One region of the Streptomyces blastmyceticus genome, then DNA from elsewhere that is predicted to be linked to it. Evidence: riboswitches for the same ligand, from Rfam matches in the RefSeq annotation. Region 1 holds a riboswitch; each other region holds the start of a gene.
What was found. Region 1 has a riboswitch for cyclic di-AMP ahead of ABD269_RS06770 (transglycosylase family protein). Riboswitches for the same ligand answer to the same signal wherever they lie in the genome.
Positions count from the first base shown of each region.

Region 2: linked by a shared signal. The riboswitch ahead of ABD269_RS14010 (peptidoglycan DD-metalloendopeptidase family protein) and the one ahead of ABD269_RS06770 (transglycosylase family protein) in region 1 are both predicted to bind cyclic di-AMP.
Region 3: linked by a shared signal. The riboswitch ahead of ABD269_RS17965 (C40 family peptidase) and the one ahead of ABD269_RS06770 (transglycosylase family protein) in region 1 are both predicted to bind cyclic di-AMP.

Region 1 covers NZ_BAAABW010000008.1:106,395-112,347, forward strand. The annotation lists gene ABD269_RS06750 (Ppx/GppA phosphatase family protein) at 1-612, opposite strand, end outside; gene ABD269_RS06755 (DUF501 domain-containing protein) at 609-1,139, opposite strand; gene ABD269_RS06760 (FtsB family cell division protein) at 1,192-1,665, opposite strand; gene eno (phosphopyruvate hydratase) at 1,808-3,088, opposite strand; gene ABD269_RS06770 (transglycosylase family protein) at 3,387-4,136, opposite strand; cyclic di-AMP (ydaO/yuaA leader) riboswitch at 4,140-4,306, opposite strand; gene ABD269_RS06775 (transglycosylase family protein) at 4,567-5,592, opposite strand; gene ABD269_RS06780 (cytochrome P450 family protein) at 5,757-5,953, opposite strand, start outside.
Region 2 covers NZ_BAAABW010000016.1:37,924-43,876, forward strand. The annotation lists gene ABD269_RS14005 (MFS transporter) at 1-1,278, opposite strand, end outside; gene ABD269_RS14010 (peptidoglycan DD-metalloendopeptidase family protein) at 1,426-2,649, opposite strand; cyclic di-AMP (ydaO/yuaA leader) riboswitch at 2,661-2,795, opposite strand; gene ABD269_RS14015 (PP2C family protein-serine/threonine phosphatase) at 3,007-4,227, opposite strand; gene ABD269_RS14020 (DEAD/DEAH box helicase) at 4,463-5,953, opposite strand, start outside.
Region 3 covers NZ_BAAABW010000018.1:169,775-175,727, forward strand. The annotation lists gene ABD269_RS17945 (urease accessory protein UreF) at 1-147, opposite strand, end outside; gene ABD269_RS17950 (urease subunit alpha) at 147-1,868, opposite strand; gene ABD269_RS17955 (urease subunit beta) at 1,861-2,172, opposite strand; gene ABD269_RS17960 (urease subunit gamma) at 2,188-2,490, opposite strand; cyclic di-AMP (ydaO/yuaA leader) riboswitch at 3,296-3,461, shown strand; gene ABD269_RS17965 (C40 family peptidase) at 3,466-3,936, shown strand; gene ABD269_RS17970 (ATP-binding protein) at 3,994-4,434, opposite strand; gene ABD269_RS17975 (helix-turn-helix domain-containing protein) at 4,676-5,545, shown strand; gene ABD269_RS17980 (DUF397 domain-containing protein) at 5,555-5,809, shown strand; gene ABD269_RS17985 (8-amino-7-oxononanoate synthase) at 5,812-5,953, opposite strand, start outside.

The sequences.
Region 1 (5,953 bases):
CTCCTCCGCCAGGTCGAGCGCCGCCTCGATGTCGGCCCGCATCCCGGCGAGCCCGCCGGCCGCCGGGGGGTCGGCGACCACGCCGTCCACCGCGAGGTGACGCTCGGTCATGCGGACACAGCCGACGTCCACGCTGCGCGCGGCCTGCACGTGGTCGCCGCCGACGACGAACTCCGTGGAGCCGCCGCCGATGTCCACGACCAGATACGGCCTGGCCATGTCGTCGCGGCCGGTGAGCTCCTTGGTCGCGCCGGTGAAGGAGAACTCCGCCTCCTGGTCGCCGGTGATGACCTCCGGCTCCACGCCCAGGATCTCCACGATCCCGCGCACGAACTCCTCGCGGTTCTCCGCGTCCCGGGACGCGGAGGTCGCCACGAAGCGGGTCCGCTCGGCCTTGAGGTCGCGGATCACCTCCGCGTACTCCCTGCACGCGGCGAACGTGCGCTCCAGCGCCTCGTCCGCCAGCCGGCCGGTGCGGTCCACGCCCTGGCCGAGCCGGACGATCCGCATCCGCCGGTCCAGCTCGGTGAAGTCACCGGTCGCCGGGTCGAGATCGGCGACGAGCAGACGGATCGAGTTCGTGCCGCAGTCGACGGCGGCTACGCGGGTCACTTCTCCTCGCCTCCGCACGGGTTCACGCACGGGCCCTTGGCCCACCACTCGGGCAGCATGGCGATCGCCTCGTCGCCCAGCGGGTTGACGCCCGGGCCCGCGGCCAGCGAGTGACCGACGAGCACGTGCAGGCACTTGACCCGGTCCGGCATGCCACCGGCGCTGGGGAAGCCCTCAAGGACCTCGATCGCGTCACGGCGCGTGATGTAGTCCTCGTGCGCCTTCTCGTACGCGGCGGCGAGCTCCGGGTCGGTCTTCAGGCGCTCCGTCATCTCCTTCATGACGCCGTCCGCCTCCAGCGTGCCGATCGCGGACGCGGCCCGGGGGCAGGTCAGGTAGAAGAGCGTCGGGAAGGGCGTGCCGTCCTCCAGCCGCGGCTGGGTCTCGACGACGTCCGGGTTGCCGCAGGGGCAGCGGTGGGCGATGGCGCGCAGGCCCCGCGGCGGGCGGCCCAGCTGCTCCTTGAACGCCGCGATGTCCGCGTCGGTGGGCTGGGTGGGCTCGGTCTTCGGAGGAGGGGTGTCCATGTGCTCGCTCGTACTCGATCTCGATGGAAGTAGAGGTAGGGGTGCGCTGCCGTCAGCGGCCGGGCGCGGCGGGGCCGGAGGCGTCCGCCTGGTCCACGCCGTCCCAGAGGTTGCTGTACCAGGGCCGGTCGGCGGCGCCCTGGTCCTTGGGGCGCCGGGCGGCGCCGCTGCCGTCGACCACGCTGTAGCCGGTCTCGCCGGGGCGCAGGTAGTGCAGGTGCTCGCGGGCCTGCTGCTCGACGTACGCCGGGTCCTCCAGGCGCGCCTTCTCGTCCAGCAGCCGCTGCACCTGCTTGCGGGCCTGCTCGGTGCGGTGCCGCTGGTCGGCGATGTCCGAGCGCTGGGTGACCCATTGGCGCATGGGGTAGGCGAGGGCGACGACCAGGGAGCAGACGACGAGCGCGAGCAGCGCCGCGCGCCCGGTGAGCCTGCCGCGGCGGCGGGTCCTCGCGCGGTAGACCCGGGCCCGCGGGCCCCGCACCAGCGCCTTGAGCCTGGCCGCGGTCGAGAACCGGTCGCCCGCCACTTCGCCTCCCCGTGGTCACCCGACAGCCGCTACGAACGTACGTCCCCGGCCACGGTACGGGACCGTGGCCGGGGACGTAGTGAGGCTGCCGTTTGTCGCCGGGAGGTTTTCCCCGCGGGGGTCAGCCCGTGAGGCGGGGTGCTCAGCCCTTGAAGCGCGGGAACGCGCTGCGGCCGGCGTACACCGCGGCGTCGTCGAGGATCTCCTCGATGCGCAGCAGCTGGTTGTACTTCGCGACGCGCTCGGAGCGGGCCGGGGCGCCGGTCTTGATCTGGCCGCAGTTGGTGGCGACGGCGAGGTCGGCGATGGTGACGTCCTCGGTCTCGCCGGAGCGGTGCGACATCATGCACTTGAAGCCGTTGCGCTGGGCCAGCTCGACGGCGTCGAGGGTCTCGGTCAGCGAGCCGATCTGGTTGACCTTGACCAGCAGGGCGTTGGCGGCGCCCTCCTCGATGCCGCGGCCGAGGCGCTCGGGGTTGGTGACGAACAGGTCGTCGCCGACGATCTGCACCTTGTCGCCGAGGCGCTCGGTGAGGGTCTTCCAGCCGTCCCAGTCGTCCTCGAACAGCGGGTCCTCGATGGAGACCAGCGGGTACGCGGCGACGAGCTCGGCGTAGTAGTCCGTCATCTCGGAGGCCGAGCGGGACTTGCCCTCGAAGTTGTACGAGCCGTCCTTGTAGAACTCGGAGGCGGCGACGTCCAGGGCGAGCGCGATGTCCTGGCCGGGGGTGTAGCCGGCCTGCTTGATGGCCTCGAGGATGAGGTCGAGGGCCTCGCGGTTGGAGCCCAGGTTCGGGGCGAAGCCGCCCTCGTCGCCGAGGCCGGTGGACAGGCCCTTGGTCTTCAGGACGGACTTGAGGGTGTGGTAGACCTCGGCGCCCCAGCGCAGGGCCTCGGAGAAGGACTCCGCGCCGATCGGGGCGATCATGAACTCCTGGATGTCCACGTTGGAGTCGGCGTGCGACCCACCGTTGAGGATGTTCATCATCGGAACGGGCAGCAGGTGCGCGTTCGGGCCGCCCAGGTAGCGGAACAGCGGCAGGTCGGAGGCCTCGGACGCGGCGTGCGCGACGGCGAGGGAGACGCCGAGGATGGCGTTGGCGCCGAGCGAGCCCTTGTTGTCGGTGGCGTCCAGGTCGAACATGGCCTGGTCGATCAGGCGCTGCTCGGTGGCATCGTAGCCGACGAGCTCCGGGCCGATCTGCTCGATGACGGCCAGCACGGCCTTCTCGACGCCCTTGCCGAGGTAACGGTTCTTGTCACCGTCACGGAGCTCGATGGCCTCGAAGGCACCGGTCGAGGCACCGGACGGCACGGCGGCACGGCCCGTGGAGCCGTCGTCGAGGCCGACCTCGACCTCGACCGTGGGGTTGCCTCGCGAGTCGAGGATCTCGCGAGCTACGACGACGTCGATGGACGGCACGAGGGTCTCCTTCGTGTGTGTCTGGAGTTCTGCGAGCACGAGCCTAACGGGCGGCGGGGGGTCACCCTGCCGTCGGGACGCCGTGCGCGGCGAAAAATGGCATAAACGTGCAGATCGCGGGGCGAACGGCGGCAATGTTCGCTCAGCGGTGAAGCCCGCGGCCCGCGTCTCCCGGGGCCCCGGGAACGGCGAAACCCCGCTCCGGCGCGCTCGGGGCACGCGTCGGAGCGGGGCTGCCGCTGCAAGCGGGACATCGAGGGTGCGGCGTGAGCCACCGCACCCGTCGATCAGCTGTCGATCAGCTGAGGTGCAGGTGCTGACCCTCGTAGATCAGGTCCGCGTTGTCCACGACGTCCTTGTTCAGGTCGAACAGCTTCTCCCAGCCGCCCTTGACCTTCTTGGCGTCGGCGATCTTGGAGAGGGTGTCGCCGGCCTTGACCTCGTACTCGCCGTCACCCTGCTTCACGGGCTTCGGGGCAGCGTGCTTCGGCGCGGTCTGCTTCGGGGCCGGGGCGGCCTCGGACTCGTCCTCGTCGGCGGTCTGCGCCTGCGGAGCGGCGTGCTTCGGGGTGGTCTTCTTCGGCGCGGCCTGGCGCTCGCTGCGGTCGGCGTGCGACTTCGTGGAGGTGCCACGGGAGGCGGAGGACGAGTCGTCGGAGGTGTCGACGTCGGCCTTCGCGCCACCGGAGGTCAGGTTGCCCGCACCGGCGCAGCCCCAGGCACCGGGGCCCTGCATGGCGAGCAGCTTCTCGGCGACGGCGATCTGCTGGGACTTGCTGGCATGGTCGGCTCGGTCGGCGTAGGACTGGCCGCCGGCGGCGTTCCAGGAGGACTGCGAGAACTGCAGACCGCCGTAGTAGCCGTTGCCGGTGTTGATGGACCAGTTGCCACCGGACTCGCACTGGGCGACCTTGTCCCAGGTGGAGACGGAGGCAGCGTTCGCGGAGGTCGCGATCATCAGCGGGGCCGCGACCGCGGCGCCGGTGACACCGGCGAGCGTGACGATGCGGACGGCCTTGGACGGACGACGGTGCTTGCCCTTGGACATGAGTCGTTTCCTCACCGACGCCTACGAGGTGAGCTGTCGGGTTCGGGCTGTGAGTTCGCCCGGCCTCGTGTGCGAGCACACTCGGCTTCACCCCTAGCCGTCCCGGTCCTTGCGGGCCGTTCCGGCGCCTACCTTGGTTCCCCCGCTCCTGCCTACGGCGCTTTCGCGACGACTCCGCCGGTCGCCGGCAGGATTCGGCGTGGCGACCGTGGTGCTCGCGGTGGCGAGCGGTCATGACGGTAAGCACTTTGGGCCGACGGGTTCAAACCCCTCTTTCCAGCCACAGTTGCCTCTTGTTACCCAGAGAAACCCGACATTTCCGCAGGTGAAAGCGGGTGCGCCAAGTTTTGGAGGGGTCCGTTCCGCGGAAGTTCAACGAGACCCATGTCTCACTTTCGACTGGAACGGACATTCCCCCCGAACTGCCGGTCTATTTGCCGACCTCAAGCCGCTGACCAGGAAGGATCAGATCGGGATCGGAACCGACAACTTTCTCGTTGCGCTGATACAGGGAATGCCATCCGCCATTAACGGAGTGGGCCTCCGCGATGACTGACAGATTGTCACCCGGCCGCACGGTGTAGTCGCCGGCGCCGGGCTTCCCCGCGCGGGCGTCATCGCCGCCCCGCGAGGCACGGTCCCCGTCGTCCGAACGCGGCGGCTCGGCGCGGTGCTTGCCCGAGCCCGCACCGGAACCGGACTCCGGGGCTTCGGTGGACGGCGAATCCGGCTGTGCGGGGTCCGTGGGCCGCGTACCGGAAGGCGGGTTGGCCGGCGGCTGCGTGGACGGCGTTCCCGGCGTGGGGATTTCGGTGGGGTCGCCCGTCGGGCCGGTCGAGGGACCGGTCGTCGGGCCGCCCGGGTCCTTGCGGTGCTTGCCGCCGTCCGGCTTGCCGCTCGTGGAGGGCGAGGGCGTCCCGGAGGAAGGCTTCGCGTCCGGGTTCTTCGCATCCGGGGTTTTCGCGTCCGGGTTTGCGGACGGCGAGGCCGGGGCAGCCGGGGAGGCGGTGGAGTCCGACGGCGCGGAGCCGCCCGTCGTGGGCGCGGAAGGCGCGTGTTCCGGCGCGCGCGGCGCGGGAGCGTCGTACGAGGGTTCCTTGGTGCTGCCGGGGTTCACGTCCGGCGCCTTGCCGTCCTTGGCGAGCCCCGCGGAGGTGCCGCACGCCTGCCAGCTTCCCGTGCCGTTCGCGTTGAGGACCTTGTCGGCGACGGCGATCTGCTGCTGCCTGCTGGCGAGGTCGGGGCGCGGGGCGTACGACCGGCCGCCGTACTGCTCCCAGAGTTCCTGGGTCATCTGCAGACCGCCGTACGCGCCGTTGCCGGAGTTGGTGCTCCACGTGCCGCCGCTCTCGCACTGGGCGACGCGGTCCCACGTGGGGGCGTCGGCGGCGTTGGCGCCGGTGGCCGCGAGCAGCGGCATGGCGAGGGCCGACCCCGTCACCCCCGCTGCGACCACGACGGCGGGTACCTGACGGGGGCGACGATGTCGACCGTTCCCGGAGCGCATGCGATGGCCTCTCGTGTGGCGGCGAATATGGTCGTCGAACATAGCGACGGGCCACGGTAGTCACAAGCCGGTGTAGCGGAGGTCACGCGGCGGTCACGTCAATTGACGCAGGGTCATCCCGTACGGGGATCGAACTCGACCGGCAGTGTGCGCAGTCCGCGCATGATGAGCCCGCCGCGCCAGCGCAACTCCTCCGGATCCACGGCCAACCGCAGGTCAGGAAGGCGGCGCAGCAGCGTCGCCAGCGCCGTCCTGCCCTCCAGCCGGGCCAGCGGAGCGCCCAGGCAGTAGTGGATCCCGTGCCCGTAGC
Region 2 (5,953 bases), on a different contig from region 1:
GTCGGAGAAGACCAGCGGTCCGGTGATGCCGCCGGCCGCCGTGCCCAGCGCGTAGAAGAAGGCGATGGCCATGGCGCGCGTTTCCATTGGAAACACCTCGGACACGGTGAGGTACGCGCTGCTCGCGCCCGCCGAGGCGAAGAAGAGGACGACGGCCCAGCAGGCGGTGAGGGTGTCGGCGGTCAACCGCCCGGCGCCGAAGAGCCAGGCCGTGCCGAAGAGGAGCAGGCCGGACAGCAGATAGGTCGAGGAGATCATGACGCGCCGGCCGACGGTGTCGAAGAACCGGCCGAGCAGGAGCGGGCCGAAGAAGTTGCCCGCCGCGATGACCGCGAAGAAATAGCCGGTACGGGACGTGGAGACGCCGAAGAACCTGGTGAGAATGGCGCCGAAGCCGAAGGTGATCGCGTTGTAGAGAAACGCCTGGCCGATGAAGAGGGCGAGGCCGAGCACGGCGCGCCGGCGGTACTCGCCGAACACCGTGCGCGCGATTTCCCGGAACGTGATGGCGGACCGCTGGTGAATGGCCATCTCGCCCTCGGCGGGCGGCAGCTCGCGCCCCTTTTCCGCCGCGACGCGTTCCTCGATCGAGGTCACCAGCTCTTCGGCCTCGGCTCCCCTGCCGTGGATGAAAAGCCAGCGCGGGCTCTCCGGCACGTGCCGCCGTACGAGCAGGATGACCAGGCCCAGGACCACCCCCAGGGCGAAGGTCAGCCGCCACCCCACGTCGATCGGGAAGATGCTCGTGTCGAGCATCAGGATCGACAACAGGGAACCGCCGACCGCACCGATCCAGAAACTGCCGTTGATGATGAGGTCGACCCGGCCCCGGTAGGCCGCAGGGATCAGCTCGTCGATGGCGGAATTGATCGCCGCGTACTCCCCTCCGATGCCGAATCCCGTCAGAAAGCGGAAGGCGAAGAACCACCAGGAGGAGAACGACAGCGCGGTCAGTGCCGTCGCCGTCAGATAGACGGCGAGGGTGACGATGAACAGCTTCTTGCGGCCGAAAAGGTCGGTGAGGCGGCCGAAGAAGAGCGCTCCGGAACACGCCCCCACCACGTAGAGGGCCGCGGCCAGTCCTGTGACCTCGCCCGAGGTGACCGACAGGCCGCTGCCCCGCTCGGAGAGGCGGCCGGCGATATTGCCGACGACGGTGACCTCCAGGCCGTCCAGGATCCAGACGGTGCCGAGACCGATCACCACCATCCAGTGCCAGCGGGACCAGGGGAGGCGGTCCAGGCGGGCCGGTACGGAGGTGGTGATCGCGGAGGTCACGGCATTCCGAGTGCCCTTGTTTGTGGCGGATATGCGTATGTTTGTGGCAGGTATGTGTACGGTGATTCGTTTGGTTGCCGTCCCGGGGCTCCGCCCCGGACCCCGGTCCTCAAACGCCGGACGGGCTGGATTTACGTACCCCGAAGGTTACGGCTGCAGGCCCCGTTCTCTCAGCCACGGGAGGGGGTCGATCGGGGCTCCGCCGTCCGGGCGGATCTCCAGGTGGAGGTGGGGGCCCGTGACGTTGCCGGTCGCGCCGACGCGGCCGATCACGTCGCCCGCGGACACCTTGCCCGAGGTGACCACCATCGACGACAGGTGGCAGAACCACACCTCCGTGCCGTCGTCCAGCTTCAGCACGATGCGGTAGCCGTACGCGCCCGCCCACCCGGCATGGGTGATCGTGCCGTTGCCGATCGCCTTGACGGGCGTGCCGGTCGGGGCCGCGAAGTCCTCGCCGGTGTGGTTCGCGGACCACATGTTGCCCGCTTGGCCGAAGCCGGCGGTCAGGGTGTAGGAGCCGACGGGCAGGGTGTACGCGCCCGGGCTGTGCGCGGCGGGCGTGCGGGGGCCGGTGTCGGCGGGGTTCGCGGAGGCGTCCTCCTCGGCCGCGGGGCGGGCCTCGGCCTTCGCCGCCCTGGCCTTCTCGGCTTCGGCGGCCTTCGCCGCCTTTTCCGCCTCGGCCGCCTCCGCCGCCTTCTTCGCCGCCGCCTGTGCCGCCTCGCGCTGCGCGGACTCGCGCGCCTCGTCGTCGGCGGCGTTCTGCTGGTGCTCGGCCTGCTGCAGTATGCGGGCGCGCAGGGCCTCGCCCGCGTTCGCGGTGCCCTGGGCGGCTTCCTCGGTGCTCAGGCCCGCCTGGGTCAGCGGCTGATCGGCACCGGGGGCGGCGGCCACGGCGTTCTCCTCCTGCCCTTGGCCGCCACCGAGGAGGGAACCCACTCCCGCCAGGTCGGGCACCGATATCGGCGCGGCCGGGCGGTCCTGGGCGCTCGCCATGCCGCCCGCGCCGACCGCCGCGATGACGCCGACACCGAGGACGGCGCCGCTGCGGGCCATCGTGCCGCCGCGCTGCTTGGCGACGCGGTGGCGGCCGCCGCTGCCACGGGCCGGGGCGGCGGAGTGGGGCGAGGGCTCCTCGGCGACGGGCTCGGGCACTGCCCAGTGCGGCACCGGGTGCGGCTCGGCCGCAAAGCCCGGGGCGGGGGCAATCGAAGACTTATTCATCCGCATGGCCGCCGGCCCCGCGTCGGCCTCGGCCGCGGTCATCGGCATATGCGCGGTCATATACGCGGGCACGATCGGAAGTTCGGGTGCGTGGGGCTCGTACGACCCATGCAGAGTGGGGTCGAGGGCAGGCTCGTTGGACGCCACGGGGGCGCACTCCTTTCCTTCCTTCTCGCCTACCGGGTTAGCTGACGGGTTCGGAGCAGGAAGGTCTCCTACGAGCCGGGTGCGGCCCGATTCACCCCAGGATGGGTGGTTCCCCGGTTCCCAGATGCTGCTGGTGTATCAGGTCTTGCTGTGCCCGCGGGATTCGGCGAAGGCGCACGGCGCCGCCTCTTGCGGCGGTGATGAGGACCGCACGTCGTTATCGAACGTTAATAGACAGACCGTGCAGTTTCCAAGCCGAAAGGCTGAATCGACCGGCTCCTTGGTCAGGACTTGGCAAGACGCCCGACCTCTTAATGCGGTCTTTATTCCGACGGAATGCGGAACGATCAAGATCCACTACTGCGTGCGCGGGCAGCATTTCGGTGCCGCGCGACTCTCTAAGCGCCGGTCAACGGCCGTACGGACAGCCGTCCCTGCCGCCGTGACCGTGCCGGACGCCCCGCCGCGGTGGGGCCGGCCGTCGCCGCGCCGGATCGCGAGCAGGGCCATGTCGTCCGTGGTCCGGCCGCCCGAGTGCCGGGTGACGTCGGCGACCAGCGTGTCCAACAGCACGTCGGGACTCTTGAACTGCCGGCCCGTCAGGCGCGCCCTCGGGTCGTAGAACACCCCGCGCGCGTCCCTCGCCTCTGTCACCCCGTCAGTGAAAAGGAGCAGGGTCGAACCCGGAGGGAACTCCACCTCCTCGACGCTGTCCGGCCACTCCCCCAGGTCGCCCATCCCCAGCGGCAGCGCGGGAACGGCGGGCTCCGCCTCGCTCGTGCGGCCGTCGGGGTGGAGCAGGAGGGGCGCGGGGTGGCCGCGGTTCACCAGGCGCAGTACGGGCGCGGCCACCGGCATCTCCGCGAGTACGGCGGTGGTGAAGCCCTCGAACTGATCCAGGTTCGCGCGCCGCGCGCCCTCCCTGCGCAACGCGCGCTCCAGCCGTGCGGCGAGCGCGTCCAGCGTGCGCTCCTGCTCGGCCGCCTCCCGGAACGCGCCGATGACCACCGCGACCGCCTCCACCGCCTCCAGGCCCTTGCCGCGCACGTCACCGACGATGACGCGCACGCCGTACGGGGTGTCCTGGACCGCGTAGAGGTCGCCGCCGATCCGGGCGTCCGCCTCCGCCGCCACATAGCGCGCCGCGACCCGCAGGCCGCCGATGCGGGCGGCCGGGCTCGGGAGGACGGCCCGCTGGGCAGTCTCCGCGATGTCCCGGGCGGAGGCGAGCCGCTGATCGCTGCGGCGGGCGATGCGGTTGATGCCGAGGGCGAGGAGGGAGACCACGACGACGGTGACGATCTCGCTCATGGCCTGCCCGGCGTCGTCGGCCCGCTCGTAGAGCGTGAGGCTCATCGAGGCGGCGACGGCGGCCAGGGCGATGGCGGCGGTCCCGCGCAGGGAGTGGAGGGGCGCCGCGACGAGGGGGGCGGCGTTGACGAAGGGGGCGCAGGTGTAGGCGGGGGGTGTGCCGATGTCGAAGAGGACGCCGCCGATGACGAGGGCGTAGGGGAGGGTGCGGGCGGCTCGCCACGCCAGGGGTTTCGCCTCGGGTTCCGGCCCGTCTCGCTGACCCACGGCGTTCTCCTGACCGGCCGTTCGCGTTGTGTCCAGCGTTGCCGCGTGGGCGCGTGGCGTCGAACGGGGGTGGGCCAAGTGGGGGGCGGGGGTTTTTCCCCTACCCGCCCCTTCCCGAAACCGGGCTCCGCCCGGACCCGGTCCTCAAACTCCCCCAGCTACCGCTGGGAGGTGCCCCCACGGGCTGGATTCGCCGGCCGTAGCCAGCAAATCCAGCCCGTCAGGGACTTTCGGGTCAGACCTTCGGCGCGCGGCGCGTGCCGCCGCCACCGCCGCCCCGGCGAACCGCGTTGCCCGGGCGGGTGCCGGTGGAGCGGCGGGAGCTGCCGCCCTGGCCCTGGCCGGTGCCGCTGCCGAAGCCGCGGTAGCCGCCGCCACCGTTGCCGGCGCTGGGCTCCGTACGCGTACGGCCACGGCCGCCGGCGCCCGAGCCGCGCGAGCGCGACGGCTTCTTCGTGCCCTGCTGCGGCTGCTGAGCGGCGGCCGGGGGCGCTATGACCACCGCGACGCCGCTGGGCTCGCGCGCACCGGTGATCCGCTCCAGCTCGGGGTCGCGGGGGTGCGTCTTGATGACGTTGGGGGTGATCTTCGCCGTGACCATCATGCGGGTCATCTCGCGCCGCTGCTCGGGCAGGACGAGGGTGACGACCGTGCCGGACTCGCCCGCGCGCGCCGTGCGGCCGCCGCGGTGCAGGTAGTCCTTGTGGTCCATCGGCGGGTCGATGTTCACGACGAGGTCGAGGCCGTCGATGTGGATGCCGCGGGCGGCGACGTTCGTGGCGATCAGCGCGGTGACCTGGTCCGTACGGAACAGCTCCAGCGTGCGGTTGCGCTGCGGCTGGCTCTTGCCGCCGTGCAGCGCGCCTGCGCGCACGCCCTCGGAGAGCAGCTTCTTCACCAGGCGGTCGGCGCCGCGCTTGGTGTCGACGAACATGATCACGCGGCCCTCACGGGCGGCGATCCGGGTGACCGCCTCCTTCTTGTCCGCGTCGGTCACGAAGAGCAGGTGGTGCTCCATCGTGGAGACCGCGCCGACCGAGGCATCGACGGAGTGCGTCACCGGGTCGGAGAGGAAGCGGCGCACGAGGCGGTCGACGTTGCGGTCGAGGGTCGCGGAGAACAGCATGCGCTGGCCGTCCGGGTCGACCTGGTCGAGCAGCTTGGTGACCTGCGGCAGGAAGCCCATGTCGGCCATCTGGTCGGCCTCGTCCAGGACCGTGATCCGCACGTCGCCGAGCTTGCAGTCGCCGCGCTGGATGAGGTCGGCGAGCCGGCCGGGGGTCGCGACGAGCACCTCGGCGCCGCGCGCGAGGCTCTGCGCCTGCCGGCCGATGGACATGCCGCCGACGACCGTGGCGATCCGCAGGTTGACCGCGGTGGCGTACGGGCTGAGCGAGTCGGTGACCTGCTGCGCCAGCTCGCGGGTGGGGACGAGCACGAGGGCGAGCGGGCGGCCCGCCTCGGCGCGCCGGCCCGCCGTGCGGGCGAGCAGCGCGAGCCCGAAGGCCAGCGTCTTGCCGGAGCCCGTACGGCCGCGGCCGAGGACGTCACGGCCGCTGAGCGAGTTGGGGAGGGTCGCGGCCTGGATCGGGAACGGCTCGGTGACGCCTTCGCGGGTCAGGGTGGCGAGCAGGCCGTTCGGCATGTCCAGGTCGGCGAAGGAGGCCACCGGCGGCAGGGCCGGAGTGGTGGCGACCGGCGTCTCGAACTCCCCCTGGAGGGGAGC
Region 3 (5,953 bases), on a different contig from region 1:
GGTGGCCGCGTCCCGGACCCGGCCGGCCTTGACGGCGGCCTCGGCCCCGCCGGAGTGCGCATGGCCTCCGGCGGGGAACCGTCCGTCGGCGAGGACGAGCAGCGCGGCCCGCGAGGCAGCGGGCGGTATCGCCTCCCCCGCCGTCATCAGAAGAGGAAGTAGCGCTGTGCCATGGGCAGTTCCGCCACCGGCTGGGGTTCGATCACCGTGCCGTCGACCGTGACCGTGAACGTGTCGGGGTCGACCTCCACATGGGGGCGGGCGTCGTTGTTGCGCATGTCCGCCTTGGTGATGCCGCGAGTGCTGCGGATCGGGGTGAAGCGCTTGCCGAGCCCGAGCCGCTCGGGGAGCCCGTCGTCGAGGGCCCACTGGGTGACGAAGTTCAGGGAGTTGGCGGCGGGGGCCCGGCCGGTGGCGCCGAACATGGGGCGCGGGAGGATCGGCTGCGGTGTGGGGATGGACGCGTTCGCGTCGCCCATCTGCGCGTACGCGATCTGTCCGCCCTTGATGACGAGCAGCGGCTTGACGCCGAAGAACGCGGGTTCCCACAGGACGAGGTCGGCGAGCTTGCCGGTCTCGACGGAGCCGATCTCGTGGTCGAGGCCCTGCGCGACGGCCGGGTTGATGGTGTATTTGGCGACATAGCGCCGGGCCCGCCGGTTGTCGGCGGCACCGTCGCCCGGCAGGGCGCCGCGCCGCCGCTTCATCACGTGCGCCGTCTGCCAGGTGCGCAGCACCACCTCGCCGACGCGGCCCATCGCCTGGGAGTCGGAGGAGATGATGGAGATGGCGCCCAGGTCGTGCAGGACGTCCTCGGCGGCGATGGTGCCGGGCCGGATCCGGGACTCGGCGAAGGCGAGGTCCTCGGGCACGGCGGGGTTGAGGTGGTGACAGACCATCAGCATGTCGAGGTGTTCGTCGACGGTGTTGACGGTGTGCGGGCGGGTGGGGTTGGTGGAGCTGGGGAGGACGTTGGCCTCGGAGACGACGGTGATGATGTCGGGTGCGTGCCCGCCGCCCGCGCCCTCCGTGTGGTACGCGTGGAGGGTGCGCCCGGCGATCGCGGCGAGAGTGTCGCCGACGAACCCCGCCTCGTTGAGCGTGTCGGTGTGGATGGCGAGCTGGGCGCCGCTCTCCTCACAGACGGACAGGCAGGCGTCGATGACGGCGGGGGTGGCGCCCCAGTCCTCGTGGATCTTGAATCCGACGGCTCCGGCGCGCAGTTGGGCGCGCATCGAGTCGTAGGAGACGGTGTTGCCCTTGCCGAGGAGGCCGATGTTCAGCGGGTATCCCTCCATCGCCTCGAACATCCGGGCGAGGTGCCAGGAGCCGGGGGTGATGGTGGTGGCCTTGCTGCCCTCGGCCGGGCCCGTGCCGCCGCCGACGAGCGTGGTGACGCCGGAGGCGAGCGCCTCGTCGGCGATCTGCGGGCAGATGAAGTGGACGTGGGCGTCGACGGCCCCGGCGGTGAGGATCTTGCCGTTGCCCGCGATGATCTCCGTCTCGGGGCCGATGACGAGATCGGGGTGGACGCCGTCCATGGTGTCGGGGTTGCCGGCCTTGCCGATGCCGGTGATGCGGCCGTCGCGGATGCCGATGTCGGCCTTGACGATGCCCCAGTGGTCGAGGACGACGGCGCCGGTGATGACGGTGTCGGGGGCGCCGTCGGCGCGGGTGGCGCGGGACTGGCCCATGGACTCGCGGATGACCTTGCCGCCGCCGAAGACCGCTTCGTCCCCTGCGTGGCCGGGGCCGCCGCTGCGGTCCTCCTCGATCTCGACGAGGAGGTCGGTGTCGGCGAGGCGGATGCGGTCACCCGCGGTGGGGCCGAACAGGTCGGCGTACGCGGCCCTGCTGAGTTCAGTCATCCAGCGGCCCTCCGCACTCGCCGCGCAGCCCCTCGACGATGCGCTTGCCGCCGATCGGCACCAGGGCGACCTCGACGGGGATGCCGGGCTCGAAGCGCACGGCGGTGCCCGCGGCGATGTCGAGCCGCTTGCCGCGGGCGGCGGCGCGGTCGAAGTCGAGGCCGGGGTTGGCCTCGGCGAAGTGGTAGTGCGAGCCGACCTGTACGGGCCGGTCGGCGGCGTTGAGCACGGTGACGCGGGTGCGATGGAGCCCCTGGTTGAGGGCGACGGGCGCGTCGGCGAGGAGGATCTCTCCGGGTATCACGTTGGGCACTTCCCCTCAGCCGATGGGTTCGTGGACGGTGACGAGCTTGGTGCCGTCCGGGAAGGTGGCCTCCACCTGGACCTCGCGGATCATCTCGGGGATGCCCGTCATCACCTCGGAGCGGCCGATCACCTTGCGCCCGGAGGACATCAGCTCGGCGACGGTCCGGCCGTCGCGGGCGCCTTCGAGGACATGAACGGTTATCAGGGCCACCGCCTCGGGGTGGTTGAGCAGCAGCCCACGGGCCCGGCGCTTCTCGGCTACGTCGGCGGCCACATGGAGAAGCAGGCGTTCCTGCTCATGCGGGGAGAGTTGCATGCGTCCACCTCACTGACGAACCAGGCCCCCTAGCGGAACCCAATGGGGGCACACAAGAGTTCTACACACTGTTGACCTGGGCTTCTTCATCGGACAGCCAGGGATTGCAGATTAGAGCGGAACCTTTTCCAACGCGTTAACTGACTCTTTGCGCATCCATGGCCAGGGGTGAGGGCGCGGGTCCCGACGGCCGGGCGGACCCGGCGGTCAGGGCCAAGGGTTCGTGCAGCTGCCGTCTGCACCTACGGGATCTCCTGGGCCGGATCACTCCGCTCCTCCCGCACGACACGTACGGCAGGCTACGGGCACCGCAGACCGCGCCCGTCGCCGGCGCCGGGCCGCCGAAGTCCCTCGCAGCCGTGTTCGAGGGCGGCGGCCGGGAGTTACTCGGGGGCACCCTGGCGCGCGCGATGCCGGTCCCGGCGGGGGCGCGGCGGGCGCGTCGGGGCGCGGTCCCGCTCACACTCCCGCCCACACCCATGGATCACGGGTCGGCGGGCGAATAAACACCGCTCCCCCAGACGCCGGACGGTGTCGTAGACGGCGCGCGGTGATCGATTTCAACCGGGCACGCACGCCGCGCCGGAGCGGTGCCGACGGGCCCCAGGCCAGGGGCTCAACAGGGTTTTCCCGAACCGGACAATCCCCGTCGTGTCCAGCGGAATTGCCCGGGAGTGAGCAGCCTCACATACCTCTGGTTCCGCTCGGAATCCGTACCTGGGCTGCGCCAAGATCCCGTCGACGACAAGACCCCGCCATCCCGGCGGGGCGGTCCAGGCGGACGCCGAACCCCGCCGCTGTCTGGATGCCGGGTCGACCGAACGCACCGGTGGGGATGGAGGACCCGAGCACGGTGGGACGACCAAGAGTAGTGCGGTCGGCCCTTGGGGTGAAGCCGTTGACACGGCCGGGCATTCTTCGCCTGCCCGAACCCGACAGGTCATCCTTCACAGGCGGCTGACGAAGGGTTGGCACATGGGCGCGCACAAACGTCCGTCAATGATGTCCAGGGCCGGCGCAGCCTCGGCCCTCACGCTCGCCGCCGTCGGTGCCACGGTGCTGGTGCCGGGCGGCGCGACGGGGGCAGAGGCATCGACCGTCGCCACCAACGCACTGCACATCGCGGCCTCGAAACAGGGCTCCCCCTACCAGTGGGGTGCGACCGGCCCCTACCGCTTCGACTGCTCGGGCCTGACCCTCTACTCCTTCAAGCGGGCCGGGAAGACCCTGCCCCGCACCGCCGCCGAGCAGTACAACCGGACCACCCACATCTCCCGCGGCGACCGCGAACGAGGGGACCTGGTGTTCTTCGTGTCCGGCCGGGGCGTCTACCACGTGGGCATATACGCGGGTGACGGCAAGATCTGGCACGCGCCCAGGACCGGGGCGGTGGTCCGCCTGGAGCGGATCTGGAGCAACAGCGTCCTCTACGGCCGGGTGGACTGACCGATCCCACGCGCCGCACCGGGCCCCCGCACGGCGTGCGGGGGCCCGGCCCGCGCCTCAGCGCTCGGCGCTGAGGGCGGGCACGGTCCAGGGCAGCGAGATCCACACGGTCTTGCCGCCGTCGGGGTTCGGGGTGAAGAAGAGTCTTCCCCCGCGCTCCGCGGTGAGGCAGCGGATGATGACCATGCCCCGTCCGTTGTCCTGCTGGACGGCGGCGGGCAGTCGGCGGGGGAAGCGCGGGTGGCTGTCCGTGACCCCGATCCGCAACTGCCGGTCGAGTTCGAGCCGGACGTCGACGGTGAAGGTGGGCGACTGGCCGCGGGTGTGCTGCACGGCGTTGGTGGCGAGCTCGGAGACGATCAGCCGTACGGTCTCGGCGGTGTCCGTGTCGCCCGGCAGCCCCCAGTCCGCGAGCACACCGGCCACATAGCGGCGTGCGGTGGAGACCGAGGCGGGGGCGCTCGGCAGAGTGACGGTGGCTTCTTGGTGGTCTGCCATGACGCTGTCCCTTTCCCGCCGGGTACGGACTCCGACGCAATGCGTCGTGAAGTCGAGAGCGTTCCCGGACGGCTCTGAGCGACAGACTGCCACCGAAAACGGTGGTGATGCGGGCGATCCCTCAAGATGTGCATATATCTGTCGCTCGAAGCGGTGAACTCTACGACGACAGACCGGATATGGACGGCACACTGGTCTATTGACGAGAAACACCATGTTCACCACAGGCGGAGGCAGGGCTATGCGAAACGGACCCGCGGTGCGCCGCCGCAAACTCGGCGGGGAGCTGCGCCGCCAGCGCGAACTCGCCAAACTGACCAGCCTGGAGGCCGCGCACGCGGTGGGCTGGCACCAGTCGAAGATCAGCCGGATCGAGACGGGCAGCAGTGGCGTGAAGTCCTCGGACGTTGCGCTCCTGCTGGACGCGTACGGGGTGTCGGACCCCGAACTGCGGGCGCTGCTGGGGGCGCTGTGCGGCGCGGGCACCGCCGATGCGGAGGGCGCCCGCCGGGGCTGGTGGTACGCCTACCGCAATCTGCTGCCCCCGGCCTATCTGGACTTCATCAGCCTGGAATCGGAGGCGTCGCGGTTACGCACGCTGGAGACCACGGTCGTGCCGGGACTCCTCCAGACTCCCGCCTACGCCAGGGCCGTCACCCGGGCGGCGCTCAACGACCCGCCGCCGGAGCAGGTGGAGAAGCTGGTGCGGGTGCGCATGGCGCGGCAGTCGGTGCTCCGCGGCGACCGTCCGCTGGAGCTGTGCGCCGTGCTGGACGAGGCGGTGCTCCGCCATGAGGTAGGCGGACGGGAGGTCATGGCCGGGCAGTTGCGGCACCTGGTGGAAACGGGTTCGCTGCGCCATGTGCGGCTGCATGTACTGCCGTTCTCCAGGAGCGGCCACATTGGCATCACAGGGCCTTTTGTTATTTTCTCATTTCCGCGCATTGCTGATCTGGACGTGGTTGTTCTCGACCATTTGACGAGTAGCCTCTACCTGGAGCGGAAAGAAGACCTCCGGGCGTACGCCGCGGCATTCACCACGTTGCGGGCGCACGCCCTCTCGCACGAGAACTCGCTGGATTTCATCGCCGGGATCAACGGCGGCGCGTAAGGAGGCACCATGTCCGCAATGCCTCGGTACGTACCTTCTCAATCGGCTCTGTGCGGCGCAGTGTGGCGACGCAGCAGCTACAGCACCGGAATGAACAACTGCGTGGAGACGGCCGGCCTGGGCCCGGGGCTCCTGGCCGTGCGCGACTCGAAGAACACCGCCCTGTCCGCCTTGTTGCTCTCCCCCGCCGCCTGGTCCTCCTTCGTCGGAGGACTGTGCGACGGTTCCCTCCGTCCCCTCGACCGCCCCGACGGCGCGACCTGACGTCAGACGGCCGGTGCGGTCCGTACGACCGTGCCGGCCGCCTCCTCGACCTGACGGTCCGACAGGTCCGCGCGGGCGGTCAGCCGCAGCCGCGAGACCCCGTCGGGCACGGACGGCGGCCGGAAGCAGCCGACCGCGAGACCC